3 regions of the Flocculibacter collagenilyticus genome follow, and region 3 is predicted to be linked to each of the others. Evidence: predicted binding sites of a transcription regulator. Region 3 holds the regulator's gene; each other region holds the start of a gene.

Region 1 (6,921 bases), 140 kb from region 3:
AATTAAGTTAAGCGCACTACCAGTATTCATTGGAGCAAATTTTAAAGCGTTTTCAAAATGTTCAATCGCGGTTTTATACTCTTTGTTCTTATATTGCTCTATTCCCGCTTTATTTTCTGCTGTAAATTGCTCAAAGTTTAAAGCAGACTTTTGCTGCGCTTCTTCAATAAGGTTAGTTAATTCGTCAGAAACTTCGCTGTGCTGCTCTTGTAGCTCCTGTAATAACAAATTAGCTTGCTCGTATTCGCCTATGTCCATCATTAATAAAATAGCATCTGGAATAGTATCAATAGGCTCTTCTTCATGCTTTTCTTTATACTCTTCTACAGCTGTTGAATATTTTTTCTTTGCCATAAAGTGCTTGCCGCTAATCCCATCTATTCTCGCCATACACATGGACTCAAACATTCCGTAGTCAAAGTTCTTAAACAAAAACTCATCACGTTTATTGCGCTGTAACGTATGAATCGCCTCTTTTTGATATTGTAATTGCTCTTTTTGAGATTCACTGTGTTCAGAAGCATTAATAATTTTTCTTACATAGCTCATTAAGTCATTAGAGCCATAATTAACTGACCGCTTTGCCATTTCAAAAATACTGCCACAAGCAGACATCGCCAAAGCATAATCTTCATTGTCTTTTGCGATTTCATAAAGCGATGATTGTCGCTCTGTCGAATAAGGAGAAAGCTCAATTGCATGCTTAATGGCTTTTAGGGCTTTGGCAGGTAAGTTTATTGCTAAATAAGCTTTTGCTTGTATGTCGTAAGCTTCAACCAAAAAGCTATTTTGGCTAAGCGCTTCTTCAGCAAGTTCAACAGCGTCTTTGTATTTATGCTGTAATAAGTAAGCTTCTGCTAGTCCAATTAAAGCCCAAGTAACCCGTTTAAATACAAGCTCATCGTTTAACAAAGACTCTACTTCATCGTATCGGCCCACTTTGCAATAAACCTCAGCAAGCAGCTTGCTACAAAACTGTCGGTATCGAGGAAAGTCAACAATTGCCTTTTTGCACTCCTCAATAACTACCTCATAATCTTCATCCATTAATGCTTGGTAGATAGGCTTAAGAGATTGCTTTTTCTTATAAACTTTTTCAACGCGGGATTTTAAAACGTTTTGTGAGAAGGGCTTAATCAAATAATCGTCTGGCTGTCGTTCAACTGCCCCCATCACCATAGGACGAGAACTTTCTCCAGAAACAATAATAAACACACTGTCGGCTTTTAGTAGTTTTTGCTGCTTAAGATCTTCAAGTAACTGACGACCACTTTTTCCAGTACCTAGATTATAATCAACAAATAAAATATCGTACTGTGTTTTTCTACACTTCAATAGTGCAGCTTCACCGGTAGTAGCGAACTCTGACGATTTAGCACCTAAATTATGCAAAATACCTTTTAGCATAAATTGAAATGGGCGCTGATCATCAACGATTAATATTTCTTTATCTTTATAATCAACAAAGTTTGTTGAACCTTTAATTAGCAAAAACGCTCGCCTTTATTCAGTAACGCCAATGGACTTATTTAATATAACGTAACATTAAAGTGTTTGTATGGTAAATAAATAAGCGATAGTGAATTAAAGTAAAATATGAATTTAAACAACGAATAAAACAGAGAACGTCGAAAGAATGGTGGAGGGGGCAGGATTCGAACCTGCGAAGGCGGAGCCGTCAGATTTACAGTCTGATCCCTTTGGCCACTCGGGAACCCCTCCAAAGCGACGGGAGGCATAATACCAAAAAGTTTCGTCGAGTAAAGAGAAAATACTAACTATTTTAATTATTTTGCCGATAAATAGACTTACCACACGCAAAGAGGTCGCTATTTGTGCAGTTAGCTGAAATATTAGTCAATGAAAAGCAATTAGGAAATAAACTCAATCGCTCAATCAATGAAGCGCGAAGAGAAGATTTTGGATTATTGCTATCAATGCTTTCTCAAGATGTATTAGATCAAGCTGTTTTCTCTTTGCCACATGACGACATTGAAGATAACACGTTAACAGAAGATAAGCTGCGGAAGCAGTTTGGTGTAGCGCCCGCAAGAGATTTCTCTACAGCAGAGTCTGATATTGCGCTATTCAATGAAGTATCTAATAGCTTTTTAAAGGATGGTTTATCCTCAGCGAAACTGTTTATGGCAGTTCACCCTCTTCCACTTGCTTTAAAAGATAACCCAAACAAAATCGATAGTGACGTAATTAATAACTGTGAGCTTAGTGTGCGTAAAAAACTTGTCTCTGGGTTGTCAAGTCTGCAAGAAACTGCCATTCTTGATGAAACGGGGCTCTACGAAATTATTCCAAAAGCACAGGCTGCGCTTTCAATGACAGCCTAGCCCCTGTAATTAAAGTTGTTATAAATAATGTTAGCTTTGAGCTAAACAGCCATTCTGATTAGCTTTATTAGCTTTGTTTAGTGGTAGATAATAAATCCTGAACTTCAGACTGCATAGCATCTGATAAGTCCTCTTCAGCTAAATCATTCAACATGCTTTCAGCATTTTCATAGTCGCCAATTTCAATATAAGCGCGTGCTAAATCTAGTTTTGCCCCTGCACCGCCATCAACCGTATCTACATCCAGCGGCTCTTCTTTAGAAATTAAGTCGTCAAACTCATCTAATCCGACTTCAATCTCCACACTATCGTAGGGTTCAAGCTCTTCTTCAGCTTCATCAGACTCATCCAATAACGATGCAATATCCACATAAGGCTCTTCTACCGAGCTAGAGTTTTGCTCTTCCTGTAATTCAAATTCATCAACTAAAGGCTCAATATCTTCAATGTTCTCATCTGCAATATTAACGTCTAATTCAATATCTGGATCTATGGCAGGCTCATTGGCATCCTGACTATCAGAATCAATTTCAGATAAAAGAGCATCAAAATCTACATGTTCAAGCTCGTCTAACTCTTGGGCTTCGTCACTTTCAGGTAAATCTGTTAAAACATCTTCATCAGAAACTGTCTCATCTAGCAGTGCGTTTAAATCTACTGGTAACTCGTCATCGCTTTCAACATCACTTATCCCTGCAACACTCTCATCTTCTGTAGCTTGCTCAGGCTCAGTATTTAGCTCTTCGTTTAAATCAGCATCCAGCTCTGCATCAATGTCTTCTGTTATTTCAAACTCTTGATAATCATCTTCATTCAACAGAGACGCTAAGTCGAGCTCATCTTCATCGGCATCATCTGTTTCTAATATAGGATCTTCTGTATTAAGTTCAGCTTGTTGCTCATGAGGTTCATCTTCAAGCACTTCATTTTCATCAATAGTGAGCTCTGGATATTCATCTAGCTCTGCACTCGGGTGCTCTACTCTAATATCCGCTTCTGAAACTTCAATGTCTTCATCAGGCGAATCAAGCGATACCGCTGAATCCGTAAAGGCATCTTCCTCAGGCGTATCTGTCGTGTCTAACGTTTCTGCCCCTAATAAATCTACTTCTTGTTCAGGTTCATCCAATTCAAGTTCAGGAAGCTCATCGTCCTCTAACGTTAAGTCTTGTGATTCAGCTTCTTCAGGCTCCGCATCACTTTCTGTGGCCTCATCTAAAAGCTCTGTTAACTCTTCTGTAGGCTCTTCCGGAAATTCTTCAACAGGAAGTTCGCCAAGCATTTCATCATCAGCAAGCGGCTCACTTGTTTGTGCTTCTGCTTCTAACGCTTCATCAAGCGCTAACTCTTGTTCTTGAGCCTGCCCTTCTATTTCAAACTCTTCTTGTTCAGGCTCTTCTTGGGCAGGATCTTCAAGCATTAAGTCTTGTGATTCAGCTTCTTCAGGCTCCGCATCACTTTCTGTGGTCTCATCTAAAAGCTCTGTTAACTCTTCTGTAGGCTCTTCCGGAAATTCTTCAACAGGAAGTTCGTCAGGCATTTCATCATCAGCAAGCGGCTCACTTGTTTGTGCTTCTGCTGACTCTGGTGCTTCATCAAGCGCTAACTCTTGTTCTTGAGGCTGCCCTTCTATTTCAAAGTCTTCTTGTTCAGAGTCGTCTTGCACAAACTCTTCTTGTTCAGGCTCTTCTTGGGCAGGATCCTCAAGCGCTAACTCTTGTTCTTGAGCCTGCTCTTCTAATGTTAGGTCTTGCGCTTCAGCTTCTTCTAACTCCGCATCACTTTCTGCGGTCTCTTCTAATAGCTCTGTTAACTCTTCTGTAGGTTCTTCCGGAAATTCTTCAACAGGAAGTTCGTCAGGCATTTCATCATCAGCAAGCGGCTCACTTGTTTGTGCTTCTGCTGACTCTGGTGCTTCATCAAGCGCTAACTCTTGTTCTTGAGCCTGCTCTTCTATTTCAAAGTCTTCTTGTTCAAGTTCTTCTTGGGTAGGATCTTCAAGCGTTAAGTCTTGTGATTCAGCTTCTTCAGGCTCCGCATCACTTTCTGCAGTCTCATCGAAAAGCTCGGCTAGCTCTTCTGCTGTCTCTTCCTCTAAATCTTCAGCAGAAAATTCATCATCAACTAGCGGCTCGCTCGTTTGCGCTTCTGCTTCTAACGCTTCATCAAGCGCTAACTCTTGTTCAGAATCTTCTGGCGTGAGTTCTTCTTGTACAAGCTCTTCTTGTTCAGACTCTTCTTGGGTAGGCTCTTCTAACGTTAAGTCTTGTGATTCAGCTTCTTCTAACTCCGCATCACCTTCTGTAGTCTCATCTAAAAACTCGGTTAACTCTTCTGCTGGCTCTTCTTCTAATTCTTCAATAGAAAATTCATCTGGTATTTCATCATCAACTAGCGACTCACTCGTTTGCGCTTCTGCTTCTAACGCTTCATCAAGCGCTAACTCTTGTTCAGAATCTTCTGGCGCGAGTTCTTCTTGTACAAGCTCTTCTTGTTCAGACTCTTCTTGGGTAGGCTCTTCTAACGTTAAGTCTTGTGATTCAGCTTCTTCTAACTCCGCATCACCTTCTGTAGTCTCATCTAAAAACTCGGTTAACTCTTCTGCTGGCTCTTCTTCTAATTCTTCAATAGAAAATTCATCTGGTATTTCATCATCAACTAGCGGCTCACTCGTTTGCGCTTCTGCTTCTAACGCTTCATCAAGCGCTAACTCTTGTTCAGAATCTTCTGGCGCGAGTTCTTCTTGTACAAGCTCTTCTTGTTCAGACTCTTCTTGGGTAGGATCTTCTAGCGTTAAGTCTTGTGATTCAGCGTCTTCAGGCTCCACATCACCTTCTGAAGTCTCATCTAAAAGCTCGCTTAATTCTTCTGTTGTCTCTTTCTCTAAATCTTCAACAGGAAGTTCGTCAGGCGTTTCAGCATCAGTCACTGACTCACTTGTTTGTGCCTCTTGCGCTTCAGCTTCTTCAGACTCTGCTCCACCTTCGGCTTCCTCACCTAAGTCCAGATCTTGCAGCTCATCCTTACCAATTGTTTCATCAGCGCTCACTTGACTTGTATTTTCAAGCTCTGGCTCTTCCGTCACGTCTTCATCAAGTAAGTCTTTTTCATGAGCGACTTGCTCTTTTACTTCATTACTTGCAGGTTCTTCAGTACTATCGGTTAGCTCTGACTGCGATGCTTGAGTTTGTTCATCTTGCTCAGAAATGATATCTACATCTGTTACCTGTTCATTTTCTAAGCTCGCTATATTTTCCGATTCCTGTAACTCATTGCTTTCTTCAACTTTGGCTTCTTCATCGTCATGAGTATCAGTTTGTGCTTCACTATTTTCAGCTTCATCTATCTCTATATCATCTTCTGAAGTTGATTGAGCATCCAACTCATCAGCATCAATCAAATCTTCAAAATCTAGATTTTCATTTTCAACACCATCAGTTTCATCGAAGATTGCCTCTTCATCTAACTCTTCAACCTCTTCATCATTTTCTGATAGAACCTGGTCAATATCAGTATCTAGAATATCAGCCGCTTCACTCTCAATATCGGACAATTCTTGGATTTCATCTTCTTGCACATCTTCTTCTAGTTGATTGTTATCAGCCGTTTCTTCAAGCAAAGCGTCAATATCATCTAATTCATCACTTTCATCGAGTTCACCTTCTTTCGAGCTTTCTTCCAAGTCAGCTGTATCATCAGAAGTGTCGATATCATGATCTGCCAATTCGTCCATAATTGCATCAACATCATCGATTGCCATTTCTTCATCGCTGGTAGCGATATTAGATGCCTCAACTTCAAGTTGATTATCTGCATCTGGCTCCGAACCTTCAGGTAAGTCTAGCTCGACTTCTTCTAAGCCATCTTCCGTTTCTTCACTAGCTGCTACATCAGCTAATAAATCATCTACATCAAAATCATCGTCTGCTTCAACCGACTCATCTGCGGCTTGGTCAGCTGGCTGCTCGTCGGATTGTGTTTCATCTAATAGCTGATCAATATCTACTTCTTCCGTAGCATCTTCATCATCCGCTGCAACATCACCGTCTACTATATCGCTGTCTTCTCCAGACGCTTCCGCGACTATGTCATCAACGTCTATATTCTCTGAATCCATATCAAGCTCAGCGGCAAAAGCTTCATCATCCAAGTCTAAATCTGTTTCATCAATTTCTTGATTAAGAAGTTCATCTAAATCATCATTTGATAAATTCTCATCTTCATCTGCTTCATCTAGTTTGGATAACTCTTCATCTACTGATAACAGATCGTCTAACTCGCTTTGATCAAGCATGCCATCATGCTCTGGCACTAATTCTTCACTGTCCTCAGTTTCTTCAGCTTCAATATCAGGCACTTCTTCTTCAACTTCTACTTCATCATGTAAAAGTTCATCGTCAGCTGAAGCGTCTTCTTCATAAAGAATATCATCTGGTTCTTCTAACTCGTCACCGTCAATTTGGATAGCATCGTCATCTGGTAAGTCTGTGCCATCGTCAAGAAGATCGTCACCAAACTCTTCTAATGCATCATCCTCTTCTTCTAAATTTAGCCCTTCATCATCATCCAGTGACAA
Region 2 (6,921 bases), 1.2 Mb from region 3:
GAAATTACCGTGGCTAACAGCATTGGCGGCGAAGGCTTTCCTCCTAATGACTTATTGGATAAACGTGATTTATTAATTAAAGAATTAAGCGAAAAAATATCGGTAAATATTATCGATTTACCTGATGGTTCTATGAATATGACCATAGGCACCGGTATTACGTTAATTGCCGGAAATATTTCTGTGCCGCTGTCTGTTGTTCGCAATGAATTTGATGCATCTAAATTAGAAATTGGTGTTTCTGCAACTCCTGGCGCTAAAACTAAATCAATTATTACCCAAGAACTTAAAGGTGGCTCGTTAACAGGGTTATTTGATATACGTGATGAAGTGCTATTACCTGCCATCCGTGAAGTTGGCAAAATTGCAATCGCTTACGCTGATGCATTCAATCGACAACAGTCTATGGGGCGTGATTTTAACGGCGATATTGGTCAAAACATGTTTAAAGACGTTAATGATCCTCAAGTAGTGTTGGATCGCGTATTTAACTCTAACCAGAATAGTGTTCAAACCAATGTAGAAGTGTATATTCGGGATGCATCATCGCTCACAGGTGAAAACTACACCATGAAGTATGATGCTGGTAATATCACGATCAAAGATAGTGAAGGTAATACGGTTTCAGGCACACCTGTTGCTTTTCCGGGGGCGGGCACCCGACTATCAATTCCTGAAATTGGTATTGATATTGAGTTTCAAACTAATTTAGCGTCACCTGCAAATGACGGTGACGAATTTTTAATTCGTCCAACCTACAATGGCGCGCGTGATATTGAAAGCGTAATTACTGATCCTAAGAAAATAGCGGCGGCTGATAATTACCTTGAAACCAATGCCACGCTAAATCCAGACAATTTAAGTTTAGATTTATATGAAATTTCTAATGAGTTAAACCCTGCATTTCCAGGGCCTGTGAATGGTCCTCCATCTGCATTACCTGATCAATCAATACGTATAAATATAGATGCAGGTGCGAATACGTATGACATTACCGACCCTTTAGGCGCGTCTTTAATTGGTGGGCCTATCGCGATACCTGCTGACAAGATTCTTGAAGGGCCGGGATTACGCTTCAGAATTGATGGCGATATAACTGCAAATGCCAGTTTCACCGTGCGTCGTGCAGATAACGATGCCAATGATGACGCAAATACTAAACCGTTTGGTCCTGGTGATAATACCAATGCATTAGCCATGCTAAATCTGCAAAACACGAAAACGTTAGATGGTCAAAGTAATACGTTTTCTGAAAGCTACGCAGAACTAGTCACGTTCGTTGGTGTAGAAACCCAAACCCGCAAAATATCTACAGATTCATTCGAAACGTTACTTGAAAGTGCTACCGAACGAAATGCTGCTATTTCAGGAGTAAATCTTGATGAAGAGGCGGCTAACTTAATTAAATTTCAACAAGCGTATTCAGCCTCATCTCGCATTATTTCTACTGGTCGAGATATTTTTGAAACCTTATTACAGGCTGTTAGGTAGGTAAATCATGAGAATAGGAACAGCTAATTTTTTCGAACGAAATGTGTCGCAATTGCAAGAACGTCAGTTTGACTTAGACCGTGCTCAAGAAGAGCTCGCTTCAGGTAAGAAAGTCATTAATCCTTCGGATGATCCGGTAGCGTCAAATAGCATCATTAAATTAAAACGTGAAATTGAAACAAGTGACCGTTATTTGAAAGCACAGGATGCGGCTACCCGATTTAATAACGGTGAAGAAACGGCGCTTATTTCGATGACCAATATTTTGTGGCGTGTACAAGAGTTGATGACCCAGTCAATAAATGGTGCGCTAGATGAAGATGCAAGATTAGCTTTGCAGCTAGAGTTATCCTCTCGAATGCGCGAATTTGAAGGCTTAGCAAATGAGAAGAACGCCAATGGCGATTATATGTTCTCAGGCTTTCAAACACGCACAGAGCCTTATCAAAAAGACGGTTTTGGTTATCACCAATATCAAGGTGATGATGGGCAAAGAGATGTATTGATTGCAGCTAGCTATTTAGTAGGCGTCAATGATCCGGGATCTAATTTTATTGATAATGTTGAAGCATACTCGCCTGTATATGAGCCTGTTGGGCCTGCTGCTAGTGGGGCGCTAGTATCTACTGGGTTTGTAACGGATATCACAGAACACTCACGACCGGTTGCCCCATACGACAACTTTCAAATTCAATTTTCTGATCCTGGTACGGGGCTAGAGTGGCAAGTAGTCCAGTTTGACTCTACAGGCGTAGCAGTGCCTAACCCTGGCACAGATATAGTAGCAGGTCCTTATTCATATGCACCTGGTGATGACATTACCTTTCAAGGTATTACGGTTAAAACTGATCCACTCGCTTCGCCAGTGGCAGGTGACACTTTTAATATTCAAGAAAAAAATAATGATCAAACCACGAATATTCTTTGGATCATGCAACAAGCAGTTGATGCTTTGTCAGTCAGTGGCACTAACTACACTGCACAGGCAAATGTAGGTTCGGCAATAAATGTCACAGGTGGCAACATAGTGTCGCCTGATGATCATAATCTTGCAGATTTTGAAATATCTTTTCCTGCACCGGGTGAGATTCAAATTGATGAAGTGGATCGTTCTACGATTCCTGCCACGGTGATTAAAACACACTTACCAGCTCCACCTGCTACCAGTCAGCCTTATGATCCGCTAGGCACTGATTTAAGGTTTAACGGTATTGAGATCAGAGTTACAGGAGTGGAGATTGTTGGCGATACGCTCCGTCTTGATAGGCCTGAAAATACGCGTAGAAATGACCTTATCGGCAGCCTGATAGGCGATCTTAAAAACGGCATGACGAACATCGACAATGTGCGTTCAGATGTAGGGGCGCGGCTCAATGCTATTGCTAACGAAGACCAAGCTATTCAACGCTTTCAAGAAAATGTGAAAGAGACGCTTGCGGAATTAGAAGAGATAGATATCTACGAAGCCATAAAGAATATGGAGCTTTCTCGAACGGGTTTACAAGCCGCGCAGCAGTCATTTGCGAAAATACAAAACTTATCATTATTCGACTTTATTTAAATCACTTGGCATAAATTGTGCATTAAGTGTACTGAGATAAAATATACAGCGACATGATTTTGTCATTGAGGAGATAAATTATGGGTATGTTCATTAATACCAATGTGGCGTCCTTAAACGCGCAGCGGAATTTGAATGGTTCTACAGAAAGCTTAACAACATCGATGGAACGACTTTCATCGGGTTTACGCATTAACAGCGCAAAAGATGATGCTGCGGGTATGCAAATATCTAATAAGCTAACGTCACAAATCAACGGTTTGAACGTAGCGGTTAGAAATGCAAACGACGGTATATCGATGGCACAAACGGCAGAAGGTGCACTTCAAGAAAGTACCAATATTTTGCAACGTATGCGTGACCTTGCGGTACAAGCGGCGAATGGTACATATTCAGACGCTGACCGTAATGCACTTCAAGAAGAAATCGTTCAACTTCAAAATGAACTAGACCGAATTGCAACGACCACGACGTTTGGTGATCGTAAATTGTTGGACGGTACATTCGGCACCGAATCTTTCCAAGTCGGTGCGAATGCGTTTGAGACGATTAATGTGAGTGTGGGTTCATTCCAGACAGATGCGATAGGTAATGAAAGTTATGAGTTAATGGACTTAGACTCAAACTTTAACCTTTCTTCTCGCCAAGTTGATTACAATGACACTAGTTTAAATATATCTGTTGGTACTCAGTCGCATAGCGAATTTGACTCCAGTGTTGCAATTGGGCTTGGGCGTATGGCGATTACAAGCGCTTTGTCAGATACCGCAATTTCAGAGATTCACGTTGGTGCGTTGGGTATTCCATTAGCAGCAAATAGTGATGCTACTTTAAATATTGAAATTGAAGGCGAACTAGGTAAGTCGATTACCACACTAGAAAATAGGGATGGTAGTGCCTTTAAGGTTGAAGAAACAATTAACGCGACAACCTCTCAAACGGGTGTTAAAGCTGATGCGAGAAACGTTATTTCTTTAGATTTTTATAAAGGTGGTACGTCTGAAGCACTAAATGATGTAGGTGTATTTATCGATTCAGATTCGACAACGTCACCTGTGACAGAATTAACATTCTCATTTGAGTTACGTGGAAATAATGACGCACAAGGTGGTGTACCTGCATCAAAAGTATCATTTACCCTTACAAATACTGAAGAATTAAGTGCTGCGGTAAATGCGATAAACCAAGTAGCAAGTGAAACTGGTATATCAGCAACAATGACAGGCGATGGTCGTGTTGTGATGATCAGTGAGCAGGGCGACAATATACGTATTGAAAACTTGCAAGTATCAGGCCGAAATACTTCACAAGCAGTCATACGTGCGAATACTTACGATTATGATGGTGATGTAACAGACCGTGGTAGTGTAATTTCAGATGGTTTCTTGTTGTCTGGTAAAGTGGCATCGGCGATGTCTGATACTGCGGGTATTTATGCTGAATTCGTAGGCACAGTAAATATGAAGTCAACGGACGGCTTTAAAGTTGCTTTGCAGTCTGCTTATGATTCGGCAGGGTTACTGCAAGGTACTCATGAAAATCTAAGTCAGTTATCAAGACAAAACACGATTGATGAAATCGATATTGGTACTGCACTAGGTGCTCAAAAAGCAATTGACGTCATTGATGGCGCGATAGACTATATTGATAGCCAACGAGCAGGCTTAGGTGCAGTGCAAAACCGTCTATCATCAACAATTTCTAACTTAGAAAATGTCGTTGAGAATGCGTCAGCGTCAAGAAGTCGTATTCGTGATACAGACTTTGCGTTAGAAACAGCACGTTTAACTAAAAATCAAATTTTACAACAAGCGGGTACGTCAGTATTGGCGCAAGCTAACCAATTACCACAAGCAGCACTTTCGCTTCTTGGTGGCTAAAACGTCGCTTTCGTTTATTTTATCTCCTTTGGCACCCTCATTTCATTTATGGGGGTACCGCTTTATAAAGGGTACGCGTTACGAGCACTAGAAGAATATAGCTCTTACATTAATTAACACTCCACATTTTTGCTTACCTCGTATTGAATACCATCTGCAAATTTGTTTTTGACTCCCTTTCTATTTCCTTTTCTCTTTTTTGAATTTTTTATTCAAGTTTATCGATTAAGCGCCGTTATAACTCTTGTAGCAAATAAAATTAAATGTTGGATTAGAACTGAAAAATGCATCATTTTTTAATTTGTCGTGTAAAGCCATAGTGGCTTGTTTTAGTTGAAGGTTAAGTTGTTTTTTAACCGCATAAACTTTAGAAAAAAGTAAATTCTTAAAATTTTTTCTAAAGTTGGTTAAAAAACTGCCGTTAAATAATCATTAACGAATTAGTGTAAGAAAATTATTTCTACGAGAGGTGAGTCATTATGGCTATTACAGTAAAATCGAATCCTACATCGCTAAACGCTCAACGTAACTTGAGTAAAGCGCATAACTCGCAAACAACATCGATGGAACGTTTGTCATCTGGCTTACGTATCAATAGTGCGAAAGATGATGCTGCGGGTCTTCAAATTTCAAGCCGATTAACATCACAAATTAACGGCTTAAATGTAGCTGCACGAAATGCAAATGATGGTATTTCAATGGCACAAACCGCTGAGGGTGCACTACAAGAAAGTACAAATATCTTACAACGTATGCGTGACCTTTCGGTACAGGCTGCCAACGGTACATACTCAAACAGTGACCGTGAAGCACTACAAGAAGAAGTTGTGCAACTTAAAAATGAGCTTGACCGTATTGCTAATGCAACAACTTTTGGTGATAGAAAGCTATTAGATGGTTCATTTGGTACGGAAAGTTTCCAAGTGGGCGCGAATGCCTATGAAACAATTAATGTGAGTGTTGGCTCATTTAAAACAACTGATATGGGATCAAACTCGTACGAGCTTGTTCAGCTTGACTCTAGCTTTGATGTGAGCTCAAGACAAGTTAACTTTAACGACACAAGCTTAGATATTTCATTTGGTGCTGAAAGTGCGTCGGAGTTTGGTATAGGTGCTGCTATTGGTCTTGGTGGTATGTCAATCGTGAGTGCGATGTCTGACTCTGAAATTACTGATGTGCATATTGGTGCATTAGGTATGGCACTAGGGGCTAATAGCGATAATACGCTGAATATTGAAGTTGAAGGTGAGTTAGGTAAATCAATTACTACGCTGGAAAACCGAGATGGTAGCGCAGCAAGTGTTGCAGACTCAATTAATAATGTTGCTTCGCAAACTGGTGTCAGAGCAGATGCGCGTACAACAATTTCATTAGACTTCTATAAAGGTGGTACTGATGAAATTACCAATGATGTGGGTGTATTCATAGATTCTAACTCGACAACTTCACCAGTAACAGAATTAACGTTCTCGTTTGAATTACGTGGTCAAAATGACGCACAAAGTGATATTCCGGCATCGAAAGTATCATTTACATTAACGAACACAGAAGAGTTAAGTGCAGCGGTTAACGCGATTAACCAAGTGGCGAGTGAAACTGGTATTGCAGCATCTGTAACAGGTGACGGCCGACTTGTAATGGTTAATGAAAACGGTGATAACATCCGTATCGAAAACCTACAGGTATCAGGTCAAAATACATCGCAAGCAGTTATCCGTGCTAACACGTATAACTACGAAGGTGATGTAACTAAGCGTGATAACGTAGTTTCAGATGGCTTCTTACTTACAGGTAAAGTTGAATCTGCAATGTCTGACACGGCAGCTATATATGCCGAGTTTGGTGGCTCTGTAAACATGAAAGCGAACGAAGCATTTAAAGTTACATTGCAATCAGCGTTCGATTGTGCGGGTATTATGCAAGGTACACATGAAGCGCTATCTTCAATTTCTAACAAAGATGGTCTAGATGAAATTGATATCGGTA
Region 3 (6,921 bases):
ATTGAAGCCTTTGGCTCGGTGGTTATTGGTGGCAACTACGCTGTTGGTTTAGTTGTATTCCTGATCTTAATTATTATTAACTTTGTGGTGGTAACTAAAGGTGCGGGACGTATTTCAGAAGTTACAGCACGCTTTACTTTGGATGCAATGCCGGGTAAACAAATGGCGATTGACGCTGACCTAAATGCAGGCTTTATCACGCAAGAACAAGCCAAAGCACGACGGGAAGAAGTGACGGCTGAAGCTGACTTTTACGGTTCGATGGACGGTGCCAGTAAATTTGTAAAAGGTGATGCAATTGCCGGCATTATTATTTTATTTATTAATATTATTGGTGGCTTATTTATTGGCATGATTCAACACGGCCTAGAATTTGGTACCGCAGTTGAGATTTATACATTACTAACTATTGGTGATGGTTTAGTTGCTCAAATCCCGGGATTATTACTTTCAGTAGGGACAGCTATTGTTGTAACACGTCAAAATACCGAGCAAAACATGGGCGATCAATTTGTTACGCAATTAGGTAACGACAAGCCACTGTTTATTGCAGCAGGATTGATGTTTGTTATGGGGGTTATTCCTGGCATGCCGCATTTCGCATTTTTACTATTAGCCTGTATTTTGGCAGGCGTACCAGGCTATGCCAAATGGAAAGCAAGTAAAGCAGCCGCTAACCCCGTGGTTGAAAGGGAGCAGGAAGTGCAGCCGACTGCGCCTGTAGAAATAAAAGAGCTTGGTTGGGATGACGTTCAACAAATTGACACTATTGGCCTAGAAGTCGGTTATAGGCTAATTCCGCTTGTAGATAAATCACAAGGCGGTGAGTTACTGGACCGAATTAAAGGGGTACGGAAGAAACTCTCTCAAGAGCTTGGCTTTTTAGTGCCTGCAGTACATATTCGTGACAATTTGGACCTAGATCCTAATGCTTATCAAATCGCAGTAATGGGTGTTTCCACCGGCGATGGTGAGTTAAAGCACGACAGTGAACTTGCGATTAACCCAGGGCAAGTATTTGGCCCTGTAGATGGTGTTGCAACGAAAGATCCTGCATTTGGCTTGGACGCAATATGGATTAACCGAAAAGATAAGGAACATGCACAGTCTTTAGGGTATACCGTAGTGGACGCAGCAACGGTTGTGGCAACACACTTAAGCCAAATTTTAACGAATAATGCCGCACTGTTACTCGGTCATGAAGAAGTGCAAAATTTATTAGACATGCTGGCCAAAAGTTATCCTAAGTTAGTTGAAGGATTGGTGCCGGATGTATTACCACTCACCACGGTGGTTAAAGTGCTACAAAACTTATTAAACGAAGGGGTGCCAATTCGTGATATGCGAACGATTGTTCAAACCCTTGTTGAATACGGACCAAGAAGCCAAGACACTGATGTATTAACAGCAGCGGTGCGTATTTCATTACGCCGTTTAATTATTCAAAACTTAGTTGGATCAAGCCCTGAAGTATCTGTCATTACTTTGGCGCCAGAGCTGGAACAGATGTTGCATCAGTCGATGCAAATGGCGGGCGATGAAGGCGCAGGCATTGAGCCTGGTTTAGCAGAGCGCATTCAAAAATCATTGAGCGAAGCGCATCAAAATCAGGAACTGTCTGGCGAGCCATCAATTTTACTAACATCAGGAATGTTACGTTCGGTACTTTCTCGATTTGTTAAGCACACTATTCCGGGGTTAAGTGTTATTTCTTATCAAGAAATTCCGGATGAAAAACAAATTAAAATTGTTAGTTCTATCGGCCAGTAAAATTGCACTAGGGGTAGAAAATGAAAATCAAACGTTTTGTAGCAAGAGACATGCGTACAGCGCTTAATGAAGTTAAAGAAGAGTTAGGTGTAGATGCAGTTATAATGTCTAACAAAAAAGTGGCTGAAGGGGTCGAAATTGTAGCGGCAATTGATTACGACTCACCAAAAGCTGCAGAAACAAAACAGCCTGAGCCTACTCAATCACCTACTAGGGCAAGTACCTTACATGCTGTTGCTGATGAAGAAGATAGGGCTCCTGTGATGCACCCTAGTCACGAACCTATTAAGCCCACTGCTGAATTTGAAGCGCTATTAAATAATGCAGCTGAGGGTGCGATTAACAATGACAAAGAAAGTATTGCTTCATCTTTAGAGGCGTTACTGTCGCGTCAGCATGCAATTAAGGCACATAAAGCGGGAGCTACTCATTCTCAATCAACACCAACTGCTAAGCAAGCGCAACCTGCACGGCCAAATAGAAATAATCATTTAAATAGTAAGCCTGCGAATTTAGCTCGCGGTTTCGATACGTTAGATAAAACAGAAAAAACACATGCTCCGAAGGCCGCTTATAATCAAACGGCAAGCCATCATCAAACTGCGACATCAGAAACAGCTTCTGTACAGCATCAAGCCGACATGCAAAGCATGAAAGGTGAAATTGCATCTTTAAGAAAGTTATTAGAGCATCAAGTATCTGGCTTATTATGGCAGGAACTGGAAAGAAAAGAGCCGCTACGCGCAATGCTAATTAAAAAATTAAAAGCACTAGGTATTTGTGATGAAGTAGCGGATCAAATGGCGTGTTTTATTCCTGAAGATCTTGCAGACCATGAAGCATGGCCTAGTGTACTCGAATTACTTGAAGGCCAGTTAAGTACAACTCGTAACGATGTGATCCATAAAGGTGGAGTGTACGCTTTTGTTGGGCCTACTGGTGTAGGTAAAACCACGACCATTGCTAAACTTGCCGCTCAATATGCAAAAATGCATGGGGCAGAACATATTGGTTTAATTACTACCGACACATACAGAATAGGTGCGCACGAGCAGCTTGCTACTTATGGTAAAATCATGGGGTGCCCAGTAAAAATTGCAAAAGATGCGACGGAACTTGAAGCGTTATTAAAATCAATGAGAAGCAAGAAATTAGTACTTATTGATACTGCAGGACTAAGCCAACGCGATTTAAGATTAACACAACAACTTGATACATTGATTACAAGCACTAATATTAACATCAAGACCTACTTAGTATTATCAGCAAATGCACAAAGAAGAGTACTAGAAGAAAGCATTGAGCACTTTAAGCGCATTGCACTTTCTGGTTGTATTTTCACCAAGCTTGATGAAAGTTTGAGCTTAGGAGAAATAATTAGCGTCGCGATCCAAAATGCATTACCAATTGGCTATCTTACTGATGGACAAAGAGTACCTGAAGATATTAAAGTAGCGTCTGCAAAGAAACTCGTAGAAAATGCGGCAGATTTGCTCGACTCTCAAAGTGGCTCGGAACATGTTTGGTACACCCAAACAGAGCCTCAAGCAGTAGGAATGTATGAATAAAAATCTTTTCGACCAAGCTAGTGGCCTGAGGAATATGAATCAAAGTAAACCCATTAAGGTGATATCAATAACAGGCGGAAAAGGAGGGGTAGGAAAAACAAACGTATCTCTTAATACTGCTATCGCAATGGGGCAGTTAGGAAAAAAAGTACTCGTATTAGATGCGGATCTCGGGTTAGCAAATTGTGATGTGATGCTTGGATTACGCGTTGAAAAAAATATTTCCCATGTTCTTTCTGGTGAATGTTCGCTAGAAGAAATTTTAGTGGAAGGGCCTCACGGCATTAAGATTGTGCCTGCAACATCCGGCACTCGTTCAATGGTTGAGCTATCAGCGGCTGAGCATGCTGGGTTAATTCGTGCTTTCAGTGAAATAAAGTCTTCTTTTGATGTATTGCTTGTAGATACCGCAGCAGGTATTTCCGAAATGGTACTGAGTTTTTCACGTGCCGCACAAGACGTAGTTGTGGTTGTTTGTGATGAACCTACATCGATTACCGATGCTTATGCGTTAATGAAAGTACTTAGCAGAGAGCACGGCGTATACAAATTTAAAATTGTAGCGAATATGGTGCGTAGTTTACGTGAAGGACAAGAATTATTTGCTAAACTGTCCAAAGTAGCGGATCGTTTTTTAGATGTTTCACTAGAAATGGTCGCGACCATTCCGTTTGACGAAAATATAAGAAAGTCGGTTAGAAAACAAAAGGCTATAGTTGACGCGTTTCCTAAATCTCCAGCGTCAATTGCGATTAAAAATTTAGCCGCTAAGGCGATTAAGTGGCCTGTTCCAGTGCAACCGACAGGGCACGTAGAGTTTTTTATAGAGCAGTTAGTCAGAAATCATACTGAGTCAAGAGACGAAATTTGAGTAAGAAAATTGCCACTTATGAAAAAAAAGATACGCTATCCCAGCTTGTTGAAGCCCATGCAGGGCTTGTAAAGCGTATTGCGCATCACTTAATGATGCGGCTACCTGCAAGCGTTCAAGTAGATGATTTAATTCAATCTGGCATGATTGGTTTGATTGAAGCAGCAAAAAAGTTTGATGGTAGCAAAGGCGCAAGCTTTGAAACGTATGCAGGCATTCGTATCCGAGGCTCAATGCTAGATGAAATTAGACGTGGTGATTGGACGCCTCGCTCAGTTCATAAAAATAGCAGAATGATTGCCGAAGCGATTGCTGAATTAGAGTCAGAACTGGGAAGAGATGTTTCTGACACAGAAGTTGCTGAAAAACTTGATATTCCACTAAATGAATACCATCATATGCTTAACGAAGCGAATGTTGGCAAAATAATTGGTATAGAAGACTTAGGCGTAACGGAAGATGTATTGTCGGGAAACAATGATGATAAATCTGTGAATGAGCCTTTTGAAGGAATTGCAAACCAAGCTTTTAAGCAATCATTAGTGAAGTCGATTAAAACATTACCAGAAAGGGAAGCGTTGGTGCTTTCACTTTACTATGATGATGAACTAAATTTACGCGAGATTGGTGAAGTTCTTGATGTAAGTGAATCAAGAGTAAGCCAAATTCATAGTCAGGCAATGCATAAATTGAAAGCAAAAATGCGAACTTGGCTATAATAGAAATAATAATTAATAAAAGTTAAATTGCCTCAATGGAGGGTGTTTTGGATAAGAATATGAAGATTCTTGTTGTTGATGACTTTTCTACAATGAGACGTATCATTAAAAACTTGTTAAGAGATCTTGGCTTCACAAACGTACAAGAAGCAGATGATGGCAGTACGGCACTTCCTATGTTACAAAATGGCGATTTCGACTTTGTAGTAACTGACTGGAACATGCCGGGCATGCAAGGTATTGACTTGTTACGTAACATTCGAGCCGACGATAAATTAAAACATATACCTGTAATGATGGTAACTGCCGAGGCGAAAAAGGAGCAAATTATTGCTGCTGCTCAGGCGGGAGTTAATGGTTATATTGTTAAGCCATTTACAGCGGGCACGCTTAAAGCAAAATTAGATAAAATATTTGAGCGTCTAGGTTAATCCTGTTCAAGGAGAGTAAAATGTCAGCATCAAATGCTTCATTAATTAGTCTTGAGCAGGCAAAAGAGTTGGTTCAGTTATTGGAAGATGGTGAAGTCGATAAAGCGAATCAAATCATTCATGATACCAGCTCTCCAGAGTCCTCCGAATTGTTTGCGGAAGTAGGCAAACTTACTCGTGTGCTACACGACTCACTTCGTAACTTCCAACTTGATGCGCGCATCTCAAATTTAGCAAATGATGACTTACCAGATGCTAAAGAGCGACTTAATTACGTAATGAACTTAACTGAGCAAGCAGCCAATAGAACGATGGATGCAGTGGAGTCAAGTTTACCAATCGCTGACAAAATCAATAATGACATCGCACAGCTAAAACCACACTGGAATAAGCTAATGAGTCGTGACTTGAAAGTGGGCGAATTTAAGGCGCTGTGCCGCAATTTAGACAACTTTATCAAACAAGCTGAAACAGATGCCGCTCAGCTACACGTGCTGTTAACAGAAGTATTGATGGCTCAGGATTTCCAAGATTTAACCGGACAAGTAATTCGACGCATTATTGAATTGGTGCGCGAAGTGGAAGATAGCTTAATTTATCTTCTTAAGGTATTTGCTGGTGAGGATGCTGCGCTTGCGCAAGCTGATGATAAATCTAAAGATAAATTAAGTCAGTCCGATAAAGAAAAAGCGGAAGGTCCGATCATGAATGCAGAAGTGCGTGAAGATGTAGTTACGGATCAAGATGAAGTAGACGACTTATTGTCAAGTTTAGGCTTTTAAAAGGGGAGCAGCTGCATGAGCTTTGATTTGGATGAAGACATATTACAGGATTTTCTGGTTGAGGCTGGAGAAATCCTAGAGTTATTATCCGAGCAGCTTGTTGAACTCGAAAATAATCCTGAAGATGCTGATTTATTAAATGCAATCTTCCGCGGCTTCCATACAGTGAAAGGCGGCGCAGGATTTCTTTCTTTAACAACGCTAGTTGATGCCTGTCACGGTGCTGAAAATGTGTTTGACGTATTGCGGCAAGGGCAACGTAAAGTAACCCCAGAATTAATGGATGTTATTTTACAGGCGCTAGACACCATCAACATAATGTTTGCAGCTGTTCAAAATAGAGAAGAGCCTGATCCTGCTGATCCTGAACTTATTGAAGAGCTACATAGATTAAGTAAGCCTGAAAGTGAAGATGAAGCGGTAGAGCAAGCGCCAGCCGAAGAGCCAGCAGCCGAAGCTCCTGCATCAGCGCCCGCGGCTGGAGAACCAGAGTTATTCGATGAAGTAAGCACGCCAGCCGCCCAAGGCGATGGTGAGAATATCGATGATATTAGTGAAGACGAATTTGAGGCACTACTAGATGAGCTACACGGTGGTGGAGCGCCATCTGGGAAGCCTGCAGCAGAATCTGCGCCTGCCGCATCGGAGTCGTCTGATTCAGGTGATGAGATTTCAGATGATGAGTTTGAGTCGTTACTCGACGAACTACATGGTAAAGGCTCATTTAAAGCTGACTCAGCAGACGAAAGTAAACCCGCCAGCCCAGCTGCACCTCAAGCC

Evidence for each region. Region 3 encodes FliA, which starts transcription of late flagellar genes. Its sites were predicted from a motif close to CTAAAGNTNNNNNNNNNNNNGCCGATA; they were not measured.
Region 1: HUU81_RS05945 (VC2046/SO_2500 family protein) is a predicted target of FliA. The motif match lies at 1,775-1,801, and genes of this name have one in related genera.
Region 2: HUU81_RS17570 (flagellin N-terminal helical domain-containing protein) is a predicted target of FliA. The motif match lies at 5,330-5,356, and genes of this name have one in related genera.

Annotation. Positions count from the first base shown of each region.
Region 1 is NZ_CP059888.1:1,357,067-1,363,987, reverse strand. It holds gene HUU81_RS05955 (response regulator) at 1-1,491, opposite strand, end outside; tRNA gene HUU81_RS05950 (tRNA-Tyr) at 1,638-1,722, opposite strand; gene HUU81_RS05945 (VC2046/SO_2500 family protein) at 1,836-2,345, shown strand; gene HUU81_RS05940 (FimV/HubP family polar landmark protein) at 2,413-6,921, opposite strand, start outside.
Region 2 is NZ_CP059888.1:2,464,207-2,471,127, reverse strand. It holds gene flgK (flagellar hook-associated protein FlgK) at 1-1,491, shown strand, start outside; gene flgL (flagellar hook-associated protein FlgL) at 1,499-3,052, shown strand; gene HUU81_RS17575 (flagellin) at 3,133-4,932, shown strand; gene HUU81_RS17570 (flagellin N-terminal helical domain-containing protein) at 5,412-6,921, shown strand, end outside.
Region 3 is NZ_CP059888.1:1,217,726-1,224,646, forward strand. It holds gene flhA (flagellar biosynthesis protein FlhA) at 1-1,770, shown strand, start outside; gene flhF (flagellar biosynthesis protein FlhF) at 1,791-3,338, shown strand; gene HUU81_RS05365 (MinD/ParA family ATP-binding protein) at 3,331-4,209, shown strand; gene HUU81_RS05370 (RNA polymerase sigma factor FliA) at 4,206-4,928, shown strand; gene cheY (chemotaxis response regulator CheY) at 4,976-5,359, shown strand; gene HUU81_RS05380 (protein phosphatase CheZ) at 5,380-6,141, shown strand; gene HUU81_RS05385 (chemotaxis protein CheA) at 6,157-6,921, shown strand, end outside.